2 linked regions of the Hyphomicrobium denitrificans ATCC 51888 genome follow. The protein of the gene in region 1 interacts with the protein of each later gene in a pairwise test. Links are inferred from orthologs where the notes say so. Each region holds a gene or a part of one and is shown in the gene's direction. Other genes may lie near its edges.

Region 1 (7,427 bases):
GACGTCGCCGCCAACTATAATTCGACGTACACGGTGAAGGCGGGCGAGTCGCTTTACGGCATCGCACGCGCGCACAATGTGAAGTTCGCGGAACTGCAGCAGGTCAACGGTATCGCCGACCCGCGTCGCGTGAAGCCGGGTGTCGTGCTGAAGGTGCCAGGCCGATCAGGCGCTGACATGCCTGCGTCACAGCCGGCTCCTGCCGCTCCCGCAAGCGTCGCCGACAATGCTCCGGCGGCGATCGTTCCGCCGCTGGCCGCGACCGAGAAGGGGTCGGATATTCCTGCCTACGGGCAGTCGCTTTCGACGCGACCGACGATCATCAATAGCGAACGTCGCGTCGCGGCATTGACGGATACTGGCAAGGCCACCGATGCGGCTCCCGCAGCACCCGCCGCTCCGGCGCCTTCGGTTGCTTTGTCCGAACCTCCGGCCAGTGCGCCGCCTGTCGCTGAGGCTGCTCCGGCGAAGGCCGAGCAGAAGGTTGCGCTGGCGGCTCCGGCTGCAGCATCGGCCGTTGCCGACAGCGTCAAGCTGCGTTGGCCGACGACGGGCCGCGTCATCGCTGGATTCGGTGGACGTCCCGACGGCACGCACAACGACGGCATCAATCTCGCCGTGCCGCTCGGCACAGAAGTTCATGCTGCCGAGTCGGGCGTCGTCGCGTACTCCGGCAATGAACTCAAAGGCTACGGCAATCTCGTGTTGCTTCGTCACGACAACGGCTGGGTGACGGCCTACGCCCACAACGACGAGCTGCTCGTGAAGCGCGGCGACAAGGTGAAACGCGGTCAGGTCATTTCCAAAGCGGGCAAGACAGGGTCCGTCGATCAGCCGCAGGTGCATTTCGAACTACGTCAAGGATCGAGGCCGGTGGACCCGACACCCTATCTCGAGAAACTCTGACGTTACGACCTAGCGTGGGGACTAAGCGCTGGCACTGAGGGAAACGAGGAGGCCGGATCATCTGATCCGGCTTCTTTTTTGTTTGCGCTCGGCGACTCCGCTTCGCGGAGCCGGCCGCCGAGCGCATTAGATGGGGCACCGGCCGCCAAGTGCGTCGGAGCCGTAAAATCAGATTTTGTCGGTGGGGGTTTGGAGGCGACCGGCGAGGTCCTGGACGTATTGCCAGGCAACGCGGCCGGAGCGTGCGCCGCGCGTCGTCGACCATTCGAGCGCGTCGCGCTCGAGTTCCTTGTCGTCGATCTTCAGTTTGAAATGCGTGACGTAGGTGCGGACCATCGTCAGATAGTCATCCTGGCTGGCGTTATGAAAACCGAGCCACAGACCGAAGCGGTCCGACAGTGAAACCTTTTCCTCCGTCGCCTCGCCGGGATTGATCGCCGTCGCGCGCTCGTTGTCGATCATGTCGCGAGGCATCAGATGCCGGCGGTTCGATGTGGCGTAGAAAAGCACATTCTTCGGCCGCCCCTCGATGCCGCCCTCGAGAACGGCCTTCAAGGATTTGTAACTCGTATCGTCGTGGTCGAACGAAAGGTCGTCGCAGAAGACGATGAAGCGATAGGGCGCAGCCTTGAGAAACGACAGGCACTGCGGCAGCGAGTCGATGTCTTCGCGCTGAATCTCGATCAGTTTGAGTTTGCCATAGCGGCCCAACGCGTCGGCATGCGCGGCTTTGACGAGGCTCGATTTGCCCATGCCGCGCGCGCCCCAGAGCAGCGCGTTGTTGGCGGATAGTCCGGCGGCGAACCGGCGGGTGTTGTCGAGCAGAATGCCAGCCGTGTGATCGATACCCTTGAGAAGGGCGAGCGGCACGCGGTTGACCTCAGGAACCGGCTCGAAGCGGCCGGGCTCGGCGTGCCAGACAAACGCGTCGGCCGCTTCGAAATCGGGAGTTTCTGCGGCTGGCGGCCCGAGACGTTCCAACGCGACGGCGATCCGTTCCAGCAGTGGCCTTATTGCGTCAGTGTCGCTCATCTAAAATCCAGCAGCTATCTATTGGAAACAGCTTGTTTAATCGCTACATCCGCAGATGCCAACGCCAAACAATGGCGCCGCTCTGTGGTTGCAAATAGGATAGCGAACACTATAGTCCGCCCCGAATTTGATTGAGCGCTCCCCTGAGCCCGACGGGCCCGGGGCAGGGGTGTTTATTCCAATCTCATCCAGAGGAATCTACCAGCAGATGTTTACGACACCCGCGTACGCTCAAGCCGCTGCAAGCCCCATGGAGCCCTTCGGTGGTCTTCTGATCCCGATGATCCTGATGCTTGGCATCTTTTATTTTTTCCTGATCCGTCCGCAGTCGCAACGCGCCAAGGAACTGCGTGCGCGCGTGAATGCCGTACGCCGGGGCGACACGGTCATCACGTCGGGTGGAATGGTCGGCAAGGTGCTGAAAGTCTCCGAATCGAGCGACGAAATCGAGGTTGAACTCGCTGAAAACCTCCGGGTGCGAGTCGTGAAGGGTACGCTGCTCGAGGTGCGCTCCAAGGGCGAACCTGTCAAAGACGCAACGTGATTTAAGCACCGATCGCGTGCGACTATAGCGTGCGGTCTTCGCACCAAGCTGCCTTGCCCGCACTTTTGAAGATTCGAGATCCTTGCCATGCTGCACTTCACTCGCTGGAAAATTATAGCCACTCTGCTGACCTGTCTTGCCGGTCTGCTCGTGGCGCTGCCGAATTTCTTCCCGAAGGAAACCGTGCAGTCATGGCCGTCCTTCATGCCGAAACAGCAGTTGACGCTCGGTCTCGACCTACAGGGCGGCGCGCATCTTCTGCTCGCCATGGACCAGGACGAAATCAAAAAGGACTGGATCAACAACCTGCGCGATGAAGCCCGTAAGGAGCTTCGTGACGCGAAGATCGGCTTTACGGGTATCGGCACTCAGGGCTTGACGCAGCTCGTCGTCAAACTTGCGAAGCCGGAGGAACAAGCCGCCGCGCTCAAGGCTCTCAACAAGGTCAGGCAGCCGATCGGCAATGCCCTACTCGGAGCGGGTGCTTACGACGTTGAGGTGTCTTCGGGAACAGAACCGGGAACGATCGTCATCAAGGAAAGCGATCAGGGCCTTCGGCAGCGTGTCGCGAATGCCGCCTCGGCATCGATCGAAACGATCAACCGGCGCGTCAACAATCTCGGAACCTCGGAATCGACGATCGTGCGCCAAGGCGCCGACCGCATTCTCATTCAGTTTCCGGGTTTGAAAGACACCACCGATCTCAAGAAGCTCATCGGCGAAACGGCGAAGCTCACCTTCCATGAGGTACACCCGTCCATGTCCGGCGATGAAGCCAAAATGACGAAGGTGCCGACGGGCTTCAAGATCTATCCGGGCGACAAGGGAGAGAGCAGCGGCGAGTATCTGCTGCGCGAGCAGCCCGTCGTGCAGGGCGCCGACCTCGCCGATGCGCAGCCAGGCTTCGACAGCCGCAACGGCGAGCCGGTCATCAACTTCCGCTTCAACCAGATCGGCGCGCGCAAGTTCGCCAACTTCACCAAAGATCATGTTGGTCGTCCGTTCGCGATCGTTCTCGACGACAAGGTGCTGTCCGCTCCTGTCATTCGCGAGCCCATCCTTGGCGGTTCGGGCCAGATCTCGGGGAGCTTCACGGTCGAAGGTACGAACACGCTCGCCGTTCAGTTGCGCTCGGGTTCGCTGCCGACAAAACTCACGATCGTCGAGGAACGGACAGTCGGTCCATCGTTGGGTGCAGACTCGATCTCGGCCGGTAAGCTCGCCGGCGTCGTCGGCGGCATCGCGGTCGTTATTCTAACGATCCTCTACTACGGCACGTTCGGCATTTTTGCCTGCGTCGGTCTACTCGTTCACTTGATTCTGACAGTGGCGTTGATGACGATGATCGGAGCGGTGCTGACGCTACCGGGTATTGCCGGTCTGGTGCTCGGCGTCGCCATGGCCGTCGATGCCAACGTTCTCATCTACGAGCGTATTCGCGAAGAATTGCGGCTCGGCAAAATGCCGGTTTCTGCGATCGATGCCGGGTTCCAGCGCGCATACGTGACTATTCTCGACAGTCAGCTGACGACGCTGGCTTGCGCCATCATCATGTTCTGGCTCGGCTCGGGCCCGATCCGCGGTTTCGCCGTGACGCTGACGATCGGCATCTTGACCTCGATTTTCGCATCCGTGACCGTCGTCCGTCTGCTGATCTCGTACTGGCTCAGGGCCCAGCCCAAGGGCCGTGCGATCTACGTTCCCGTCTAGGAGACCTGCGCAGTGCTTATGAGATTGATACCGGTCTTCAAGGGATTCGACTTCTTCCCCCATGACCTGAACTTGCCGTTCATGAAGGTCAAAGGGCCGGCGCTGGTCCTCTCCATCATCGCGATGGTCGTGTCGATCGGGCTGATCGGCATCAAGGGCCTGAACTATGGCGTCGACTTCAAAGGCGGTTCGCTGATCGAACTCAAGACGAAGAGTGGCAACGCCGACATCAGCGCTTTGCGCGAGAAGCTGAATAGCATCGGCGTCGGCAGCGTCCAGATTCAGGAATTCGGCAGCCCCGACGACGTGCTCGTTCGTCTTGAGGAGCAGCCCGGCGGAGAAGCGGAGCAGCAGGCGGCCTTGAAGAAGGTCGTCGATGCCACGTCGGAGACCTATGTCGAGCGCCGTGTCGAGGTCGTTGGCCCAGCGGTGTCGAGCGAACTGCGCATGACGAGTTTCATTGCCGTCGCGGCCGGTATTCTGGCGATCGTCGCCTACGTTTGGTTCCGGTTTGAGTGGCAATTCGCACTGGGTGCGGTGCTGGCGCTATCGCACGACGTCATCGTGACGGTGGGTATTTTTGCGCTGTTTCAGTTCGAGTTCGACCTGTCGACGGTGGCGGCACTGCTTACCATTCTCGGCTATTCCGTGAACGACACCGTCGTTGTGTCAGACCGCATCCGCGAGAACCTGCGCAAGTTCAAAAAGATGGAACTGAACCAGCTTTTGAACCTGTCGATCAACGAGACGCTGTCTCGCACCATCCTGACCGGCATGACGGCACTTGCTGTGCTTATTTCGCTCTATGTCTTCGGCGGCGAGGTGATCAGGAACTTCAATCTCGCGATGCTGCTGGGCGTCGTGATCGGCACCTATTCGTCGATTTTCATCGCGGCGCCGCTACTCGGCTACCTCGGCGTCAAGCGGGACTGGAGCGACTTGGCGGCGAAGGCCGTTGCTACGTCAAAAACAAAAGCCAAGGCCTGAAGACCGCGACGGGAGCGGTGGTGCTCCGATGGAAACAGGTCCCCGATATCCGTATGAGATCGCCGTTACCGCCTATGGTAACGGCGGCTTTCGTTTTGCGGACATGAGCCATCGCGGTTCGATTTTGTGCCTGCCGAACGGCATTTTTGCCTGGAACGCGACGGCGGCGGCCGAATTTCGTGTCGCCGACTTCGACTTCGCTCTGAGTTCGCTGGAGCCGCCGATTACGCTGCTGCTTGGTACTGGCGTGGATCAGGTGTGGCCGGCGGCGGAAATCTACGAGGCGTTCGCGAAAGCCAATATCGGGCTCGAACCGATGTCGACGGGCGCCGCCGCTCGGACCTACAACATTCTGGTCGCGGAAAAGCGGCGGATCGCGGCGGCGTTGCTGGCGGTGCCCTAAATCTGAGGTTCAAGAGCTGCCTGTGCGCGAACCCCAAGAAGCGACCGCCAACGCCAACGCCGATGCCGTCCGTGCGAGCGCGCGCCTCAACGCACCGGATCGCTATTACGCGGCGCTGTTTGCTCCGGTAAGCGTCCGGGATGATCTGATTGCGTTGGCGGCGTTCGACGGCGAGATCGCGCGCATCGGTCAGATCGTCAGCGATGCGGCGCTCGGCGAAATCCGCGTGGCGTGGTGGCGCGATGCGCTGCTCGGCAGCGGCGATACCTCCAATCTCTCCGGCAATCCCATTCTCGATCAGTTCGCCGACGTCATGCGGCGCCGCGAGCTTTCGCGCCCGGCGCTCGACGCCTATCTCGAAGCGCATATGGCGGCGCTTTTTGCCGATCCGCCTGCTGACGATGCGGCATTGGAAAAAAGCTTTCGCGTCATTGATGGAACGCCCCTCGCGTTCGCGCTGCAGATCCTGCATGGGCCGGCCGATGACGCAGGCCCTTTGATCAACGCGGCCAGTCGTGCCAGCGGACTGACGCGCGTTGCTCGCACGTTGCCGAATGCCCTTGCGGCTGGGCGGACACCGCTGCCGGAGGCGCGCATTCCAGTCCCGCCGGACACCGATTGGCGGCCGCAAATCGCATGGCTGGCCCGCGAAGCGCGGTCATCCCTGGCGTTAGTTCAGAGCGATCTCAAGGGCAAAACTCGTGCCTTTACGACGGCGCTTTTGCCCCTTGCCCTCATCGAGCCCTATTTTCGCGCTTTGCAGAAGCCTGGATACGATCCGAGCCGTGACATCATGGATATCGCACCGCTCGCTCGTTTGTGGCGCATTGCACGCGCGCATTGGACCGGAACGCTCTGACGCGTTCGACTGACGACCAAGCGAAGGGGGCAGATGATTTCTCGCCGGCAAACAACACCGCGCCGCGTCGCGGTCACGTCGCTTTTGTTTCTCGCCGTCGTAAGCTTTGCAGCGGTTGCGGCTCCCCGGTGCGCGGAGGCGGCGGCCACGATTGCCTGGCGCGTCGAAAACCCGTTTCGCTTCTTCACCGATCCGCGTGACACGGAAGTCCACCGGCAGGTTTATCGCTCGCTCGGCCCGGATCAGCGCTCGACGCCTGTGCTCTCCGGAGAGCGGGCGCTGCAAAGCACCGATGCCGACGGCTGGGCATCGTCGATGTACCGCAAGACGTGCTGGAACAATAATCGCTTCAAGTGCGACGCCTACGAAGACTACATCAATCCGACGAGCCATGCGGTCATCTTTCGCGTCGAAGGCATTGAAGACGCGAAGATGTTGTCGTGCACATGGTTGACCGCTCCGCGCGGATCGGAAACGCCACGCGGGGACGCGCTTACGCAGTCTTGCAGCGAACCGGCGCGCTTCGTCATTCCTTATCCGAAAGGCGCGGTCGTCACGCTCGAGATCGGCGGGCTCGAGGTTGCGAAAGCCGATGTCCGCGTGCGCGATATTCTGGTCGCGGGGATGGGCGATAGTTTTGCGTCCGGCGAAGGCAATCCCGATCTTGCCGTCAGGTTCTCACGCGAGCGCGCGGCCGATTATTCGACCGTCGGCTTCTATAGCGGCTTGACCGGTTATCCGGCCCGGGTCGGCCCCTGGCGCGATCTCGGCGACAAGCAATTCATCAAGGCGAACGCGCGCTGGCTCGATCAGGCGTGCCATCGCTCGCTCTATTCCGAGCAATTGCGAACCGCGTTGCAGTTGTCTCTCGAAGACCCGCATCGTGCGGTGACGTTCGTCGGCGTGTCGTGCGCGGGCGCGGAAGTCACCGACGGCTTGTTCCTGCGCTACAAAGGCAACGAGTGGGTGCCGGACCCGCCGAGATA
Region 2 (7,618 bases), 910 kb from region 1 along the record:
CGGCACATCGTGTTCACCGCAAATCCGGCGAACTCACCCGCAGGTTGAGCCTCCGTGCCGCTGAACGTGATCGCCTCTAGAGATTCACGTGCTGGATCACGTAGCTGCCGCCAGCCGCGATGAGACCGGCGATCAGCACGTAGGGCAGCACCGAGATCAACACCATCAGCAGATCGACGAACGCTCGGAAAATCTGTTCCGCCGCGCGCCAGAGCTGAAAAAAGCCGCGATAGAGAACATAGACGATCGCGATCACCGCAATCGCGAGCACCGCGATCTTCCAGACCGGCAAGGACTGCCAGTCGGACCGGAAAATCGTCACCATCTGCCCGAACGACCACTGCCAGACGAGTTCGATGAACCTGAAGATCGCGGTGATCCCCTGCTGCAGCAGATTGACAATCTGATCGATGATTTCTCTCACGGTTGCATCTCCCTCGCCCCACGACGCCTTTTTCGGCGTCTGCGCTCCCAACGCGGAAGCGTTTTATCTGGTTCAGCAGGAACGAGCGTGACTTTCCCGTTCCGGCGAGAAAATCATGAGATTGCGTGGCAGAAATCGCATGCCCGCTGAAGATGTTGCGATTTCCGCAGCATTTCCGTATAAACCCTCCCAGAGCCGCCCGGCGAGGCATGCCGTGGCGGTTCTTATGCTTTTGAAAAACAAGCGGAAACCGCAAAAAAGCACCCTTCGCAGGACCGGCAATTTCACGATTGTCGAGAGTGCGGACGCCGCAAGGCATCTGCATTTCGGCTCGCAAGAGCCGTGAGCGCAACCCGAACCGCCGCACTTCGGACCGCAAGGTCCGGGGCCGCAAGGCGGCCCGGCGCGAGCGCCGCCCCCGCGGAGGGCCAGCCGAACGCGTAAGCGATCGGCGACGGGCCCGCGAGCGAACTAAAGGACACAAAGCAAAATGCCTAAGATGAAGACCAAGAGCGGCGCCAAAAAGCGCTTCAAGATGACCGGTACGGGCAAGGTCGTTGCCGCCCAGGCCGGTAAGCGTCACGGCATGATCAAACGCACGGCGAAGTTCATTCAGAAGGCGCGCGGCACGGGTGTGCTGAACGACTCTGACGCGAAGATCGTCAAGAAATACATGCCCTACAGCCGATGATCTTTTCGGCGCTTGCGGCCGGCTCGCGGAACGCGAGTCGCAAGCGCCCAGCAAAGACTCATCCACCCACGCACAAATCTTGAAGAATTAGGAGAAATCCCATGGCCCGCGTCAAACGTGGCGTAACTGCCCACGCCAAGCACAAGAAAGTCATCAAGGCCGCCAAAGGCTATTACGGCCGCCGCAAGAATACGATCCGCGTCGCTAAGCAGGCAGTCGAGAAGGCGCAGCAGTACGCCTATCGTGACCGCAAGCGTCGCAAGCGCAACTTCCGCGCTCTCTGGATTCAGCGCATCAACGCCGCCGTTCGCGAGCATGGCCTGACCTACGGCCGCTTTATCAACGGCCTGACGAACCTCGGCATCGAAGTCGATCGCAAGGTCCTTTCCGACATCGCGATCAACGATCCCGCAGGCTTCAAGGCGCTCGTCGACAAGGCCGCGAAAGCCGCCGCCTCGCCCGTCGCTAAAGCTGACCAGGACAAGGTCAAGAAGGCGGCCTAAATCGCCTTCGCTTTACTGCGCTGACGTCATCCCGGCGAAGGCCGGGATCCATCCAAGCCGGACCGAACTGCGCGAAAGACACTTGGACGGATCCCCGCCTACGCGGGGATGACGTTGGTAATTGGCCAATCCAGCCATCTCACCGACGTCGGACGTGCCATGAGCCAAGACCTGAATAAGCTTGAAGGCGAATTAGTCGCCGAAATCGACGGCGCCAAAGATCTCGCCGCTCTGGATGCCGTCCGCGTTTCGGCACTTGGAAAAAAAGGCCGCGTCTCAGAGCTGATGAGCAAGCTCGGCTCGCTCCCGCCGGAAGAGCGCAAGACCTTCGGCCAGACGGTCAACACCCTCAAAGGCAAGATCTCGACTGCGCTCGACGAACGCAAGGCAACGCTTGAAACCGCGGCGCTCGATGAACGGCTGAAAACCGAGCGCGCCGACGTCACGCTTCCCGTTCGCCCCGGTTCCGTCGCCGATGGCCGAATTCATCCCGTCAGCCAGGTCCTCGACGAAGTCATCGAAATCTTCGCCGATATGGGCTTCAGGGTCGCCGAAGGTCCGGACATCGAAACGGACGAGATGAACTTCGACAAGCTGAACATCCCGGCCGACCATCCGGCGCGGCAGGATCACGACACATTCTATTTCTCGCCGAAGCCCGACGGGTCGCGCCTGCTTCTGCGCACGCACACGAGCCCCGTTCAGATCCGCACGATGGTTTCGCAGAAACCGCCGCTTCGCATCATCGCGCCGGGCCGCGTCTATCGCTGCGACAGCGATCAGACGCACACGCCGATGTTCCATCAGGTCGAAGGCCTCGTCATCGACGAGAAGACCCACATGGGCCACCTGAAATGGGTGCTGCAGGAATTCTGCAAGGCGTTCTTCGAGGTCGACGAAGTAAAGATGCGTTTCCGCGCCTCGCACTTCCCGTTCACCGAACCGTCGATGGAAGTCGACATCGGCGCCGAGGCGATCGGCAAGCCCGGTCAGTGGCTCGAAATTCTTGGCTGCGGCATGGTGCATCCGAACGTGCTGAGGAACTGCGGCCTCGATCCCGAGAAATATCAGGGCTTCGCGTTCGGCGTCGGCCTCGACCGCCTGACGATGCTGAAATACGGCATCCCCGATCTCCGCGCCTTCTTCTCCGGCGACCTGACCTGGCTCAGCCACTACGGCTTCTCCACCCTCGACGTCCCCACCCTCGGCGGCGGACTATCAGCGTGATGATGGCAGCAGATCACATCGTCATTCTCGGCCGAGCGCACACATCGTGTGCGTTGAAGGCCGGGAATCCAGCGCAAAACGCGCCAACGGCACAATATGGCGTCTGCGACAACTCTTATGCTGGATCCCCGAACGTCCTCGCGGGGGCTCAGACGCTCGAGGATGACGAACAATGAAATTCACGTTCTCCTGGCTCAAGGATCATCTCGATACCAACGCCTCGCTCGACGAGATCGAGACGACGTTGTCGGCGATCGGTCTTGAAGTCGAAGCCATCGAAGACCCGGCGAAGGCGCTCGGCGCTTTCGTGATCGCGCGCATCGTCGAAGCCAAGAAGCATCCGAACGCCGACAAGCTGCAGGTCGTGCAGGTCGAGATCGCCAAGGGCCAGCCGCTGATGGAGGTCGTCTGCGGCGCGCCGAACGCACGCGCTGGCCTCGTATCGGTCTTCGCACCGCTCGGAACTTACATTCCCGGTTCGAAGATCACGCTCGAGAAGAAACCCGTCCGCGGCGTCGTCTCGAACGGCATGATGTGCTCGGCCGCCGAACTCGAACTCGCCGACGATAGCGCCGGCATTCTCGATCTGCCCGCCGAATGGGCGAGCAAAGTCGGCGAACGCTACATTGACGCGGCCGGCCTCAACGATCCTGTCATCGAAGTGAAGCTCACGCCGAACCGCCCCGACTGCACGGGCGTGCGCGGCATCGCACGCGATCTCGCCGCCGCCGGTCTCGGATCGTTGAAACCCGAGCCGAAACTCAAAGCCATCAAGGAAGCGTTCGACTGCGCCATTCCGGTGAAGCTCGACTTCTCGGCTGACACGGCCAACGCCTGCCCGGTATTCGCGGCGCGCACGATCCGCAACGTCTCGAACGGCGCATCGCCTGATTGGCTGCAAAACCGTTTGAAGGCCGTCGGCCTGCGCCCGATCAACGCCCTTGTCGACGTCACGAATTACATTTCGCTCGATCGCGGCCGTCCGCTGCACGTCTACGACGCGCACAAGCTCAAAGGCGCAATCCACGCCCGCCTCGGAAAATCCGGCGAGAAATTCCTCGCACTCGACGGCAAGGAATACGCCGTCGACAGCACCATGTGCGTCATCGCCGACGATAGCGGCCCGCTCGGTCTCGGCGGCATCATGGGCGGAGAGTCGACGGGCTGCACGCCCGAGACGACCGCCGTCCTGATCGAAAGCGCCTGGTTCGATCCCGTGCGCACCGCCGCCACCGGCCGCAAAACCGGCCTTCAGAGCGATGCGCGCTACCGCTTCGAACGCGGCGTCGATCCGGCATCCGTTCGCCCCGGGCTCGATCTCGCAACCGACATGATCCTAGAATTCTGCGGCGGCGAGGCATCGAAAGCCAAGGTCGCTGGCAAGGAACCGATCGAAAATCGCGTGATCGCATTCGACTTCGCGCGCGTCGCGAAGCTGACCGGCGTCAAGCTTCCCGAAGCCGAGATCGCGAAAATCCTGACGGCTCTCGGCTTCAGGATCGAAGGCGAACCGAGCGCCGCGAAAGTCACCGTGCCGACTTGGCGTCCCGACGTGCATGGACCGGCCGATCTCGTCGAAGAGATCGTGCGCATCGCCGGTCTCGAGCTCATTCCCGCAACGCCGCTGCCGCGCCTCGACGGCGTCGCGCGGCCCGTGCTGACCGAAAAGCAGAAGCGTGCGCGCCGTGCCCGCCGCCTGCTTGCGTCGCGCGGGTTCGTCGAAGCCGTCACCTGGAGCTTCATCCCGAAGGATCAGGCGAAGCATTTCGGCGGCGGCGCGGAAGCGCTCGACCTCGCCAATCCGATCTCAACGGAACTGTCCTCGATGCGTCCCGGCTTGCTGCCCGGACTGCTGACCGCCGTCACCCGCAATCGCAATCGCGGCGCTTCGGACGTTGCGCTGTTCGAGCTTGGCCAAGCCTATCGCGGCGAAAAACCGGAAGACCAGTATCTGAGCGCCGCGGCCGTGCGCGCCGGAACCGCCCGCATCAGCGGCGCCGGCCGGCAATGGAGCGGCTCGGGCGAACCCGTCGGCGTCTTCGACGTCAAAGCCGATGTCGTTGCAGCCTTGGCATCCCTCGGCATCGACGCCAGCAAAGCCCAGATCACGCGTGACTGCCCACCCTGGTATCATCCGGGACGCTCCGGCACGCTCCGGCTCGGACCCAAAACCGTGCTCGCCTACTTCGGCGAGGTCCACCCGGCGACGCTCAAGGCCCTCGACGTCGAGGCTCCTGTCGCGGCGTTCGAAATCTTCATCGACGCCCTGCCGCCGGAAAAGAAAAAGTCGCGCGCCAAGCCCGCGCTGGCGGCATCCGATCTGTTGCCTGTCAAACGCGACCTGGCGTTCGTCGTGGCGAAGGACGTGGCCGCCGGTGACGTCATCAAGGCCGCGCTCAACGCCGATAAGACATTGATCCGCAACGTCAACATTTTCGACGTCTTCGAAGGCGGCAACCTCGCGGCCGAGGGCAGAAAGTCGGTCGCGATCGAAGTAACTCTGCAGCCCGGAAACGAAACACTTACGGATCAGGCCATAGAGACAATTGTCAAAAAAATAGTGGCGGATGTTAAAAAAGCGACCGGCGCCGAACTTCGGTCCTGAAGGACAGCCCCACACGTAACGCTGGAGATGACCATGACGGCTACTGCACCCACTTCCGACGCGACGACTGGGCTGCATAAGATCGTCATCATCGGTGGCGGCGCGGGCGGCTTGGAACTCGCAACCCAGCTCGGCAACAAGCTCGGCAAAAAGGGCAAAGCCGAGATCACGCTGGTCGACAAATCGCGCACGCATATCTGGAAGCCGCTGCTGCACGAGATCGCCGCCGGCAGCATGGACACCGGCCGCCACGAGCTGGCGTATCAGGCGCAGGGTCACTGGCACGGCTTCCGTTACCGCTACGGCGAAATGATCGGCCTCGACCGCGCCAACAAGCGCGTGCACCTCGCCGCAACTCACGACGAAGATGGCCGCGAGATTACGCCGGATCGCTGGTTTCCGTACGATACGCTCGTCATCGCGGTCGGCAGCATCTCGAACGATTTCGGCACACCTGGCGTGAAGGAACACGCGATCACGCTCGACACGCCCGAGCAGGCGCGGCGTTTCAATCGCCGCCTCTTGAACGCCTGCGTCCGCGCCTACGCGCAGCAGGGCCCCGTGCGGCCCGGCCAGCTCCACGTCGCGATCATCGGCGCCGGCGCAACAGGCTCCGAGCTTTCCGCCGAGCTGCACCATGCAGCGCGCGGCCTCGTTGACTTCGGCCTCGACAAGATCGACCCCGAAAACGACTTCAAGATCACGCTGATCGAAGCCGCTCCGCGCATTCTGCCGGCGCTGCCTGAAAGACTTTCGACGGCGACCACGAATATCTTAAAGAGCATTGGCGTCGACGTACGCACCGGAAGCCCGGTGACGAACGTCTCCGATCAAGGCGTGACCCTCGCCAACGGCGACTTCATTCCTTCCGAGCTTGTCGTCTGGGCCGCAGGTGTCAAAGGACCGGAAGTTCTGTCGAAACTCGACGGCTTGGAAGTCAGCCGCAGCAACACGCTTATCGTGCGCCCGAGCCTGCAAACGACGAAAGACGACAACATCTTCGTCATTGGCGATGCAGCTTACCTCGTGCCGGATGGCGACACCGCGCCCATCCCGCCGCGCGCCCAGGCCGCGCACCAGCAATCGAGCCACCTCGTCCGCCAGATCCAGCGCCGCATGCACGGCGAGACGAAGCTCGCACCGTTCAAGTATCGCGATTTCGGATCGCTCGTGTCACTCGGCAAATATTCGACAGTCGGCAACCTGATGGGCTTCGTCTCCGGCAAGTCGCTACGCATCGAGGGCTGGTTCGCGAAAATTATGTATCGCTCGCTCTACAAGATGCACGAGGTTGCGCTGCATGGGCCGATCAAGGTTGCGCTCGACTCGCTGGCTCGCCTCCTGACCCGGCGCACCGAACCGCAGGTCAAGCTGCACTAGGCGACATTGTCTTCGGCATTGCCGGCCGGCTCGACGAAGGAGGGCCGGCAACGCCAAGCAAAACGATCAGCTCCGCCCGCGCAGCGCCGTCAGCAGTTCCGACGTCGGATAGCTGTCAGCCGGGAAGCCCAGCTTGATCTGCATTTCCTTGACCGCCTTGCGCGTTCCCGCTCCGAGCTTGCCGTCGACCTCGCCGACGTCGAAGCCGCGCCGCTTCAGAAGCGCCTGCAGCTCTTTCGTCTGCTCGTAGCCGAGCGACGGAACATTTCCGCTCGCGCGGCTGAGGTTCGGAGCACCCGTCATGCGCGCCGCCAGATGCGCCGCCGTCGTCGCATAGGTCAGCGACTGGTTCCACTGCGTGTAGACACGGAAATTATTGTACGCGAGGAAAGCCGGGCCGTTACGCCCCATCGGCAGCAGCAGCGACGCCTGGAGATCGTCCGACGGCAACCTGTGGCCAACACCTTCGACACCCCACGCGACCCACTGCGATCGCGGGAGCAAAACGGTGAGATCGGCCTTTTCCCACGGCAGCTCCTTCGTGACCCGAACCTGTTCCAGCCACGGCTCGCCCCGCTTCCAACCCATCGACGCGATGAAGTTCGCCGACGATCCGATGATGTCCGGAATATCGCGGATCAGATCGACGCGACCGTCGCCGTCATAGTCGACGCCGTAGTTGTAGTAGTGCTGCGGCAGGAACTGCGTCTGCCCAAGTTCACCCGCCCACGATCCGATCATCTGGTCCGCCGTGAGATCGCCGCGTTCGATGATCTTCAGCGCGGCTT

Evidence for each region.
Region 2: the proteins of secD (region 1) and pheT interact in binary tests that used the Escherichia coli proteins (3 or more experiments, as listed by UniProt). The link is inferred for Hyphomicrobium denitrificans ATCC 51888 from one-to-one orthologs.

Annotation. Positions count from the first base shown.
Region 1 is NC_014313.1:1,294,492-1,301,918, forward strand. What follows is about bases 2,040-4,880. They hold secD (protein translocase subunit SecD), read left to right. Parts: upstream 2,040-2,569; coding sequence 2,570-4,192; downstream 4,193-4,880. Other genes in these bases: yajC (preprotein translocase subunit YajC), read left to right, coding at 2,147-2,482; secF (protein translocase subunit SecF), read left to right, coding at 4,205-4,880. Outside these bases: HDEN_RS06250 (LysM peptidoglycan-binding domain-containing M23 family metallopeptidase), read left to right, coding at 1-906; HDEN_RS06255 (ATP-binding protein), read right to left, coding at 1,075-1,938; more of secF, read left to right, coding at 4,881-5,179; HDEN_RS06275 (Mth938-like domain-containing protein), read left to right, coding at 5,208-5,582; HDEN_RS06280 (squalene/phytoene synthase family protein), read left to right, coding at 5,605-6,441; HDEN_RS06285 (SGNH/GDSL hydrolase family protein), read left to right, coding at 6,475-7,427. UniProt on the Escherichia coli protein: Part of the Sec protein translocase complex. Interacts with the SecYEG preprotein conducting channel. SecDF uses the proton motive force (PMF) to complete protein translocation after the ATP-dependent function of SecA.
Region 2 is NC_014313.1:384,004-391,621, reverse strand. The notes cover bases 2,702-5,733. They hold pheT (phenylalanine--tRNA ligase subunit beta), read left to right. Parts: upstream 2,702-3,017; coding sequence 3,018-5,450; downstream 5,451-5,733. Other genes in these bases: HDEN_RS01820 (NAD(P)/FAD-dependent oxidoreductase), read left to right, coding at 5,484-5,733; pheS (phenylalanine--tRNA ligase subunit alpha), read left to right, coding at 2,702-2,845. In the rest of the region: HDEN_RS01855 (GtrA family protein), read left to right, coding at 1-48; HDEN_RS01850 (hypothetical protein), read right to left, coding at 77-424; rpmI (50S ribosomal protein L35), read left to right, coding at 915-1,115; rplT (50S ribosomal protein L20), read left to right, coding at 1,217-1,618; more of pheS, read left to right, coding at 1,778-2,701; more of HDEN_RS01820, read left to right, coding at 5,734-6,830; HDEN_RS01815 (lytic murein transglycosylase), read right to left, coding at 6,897-7,618.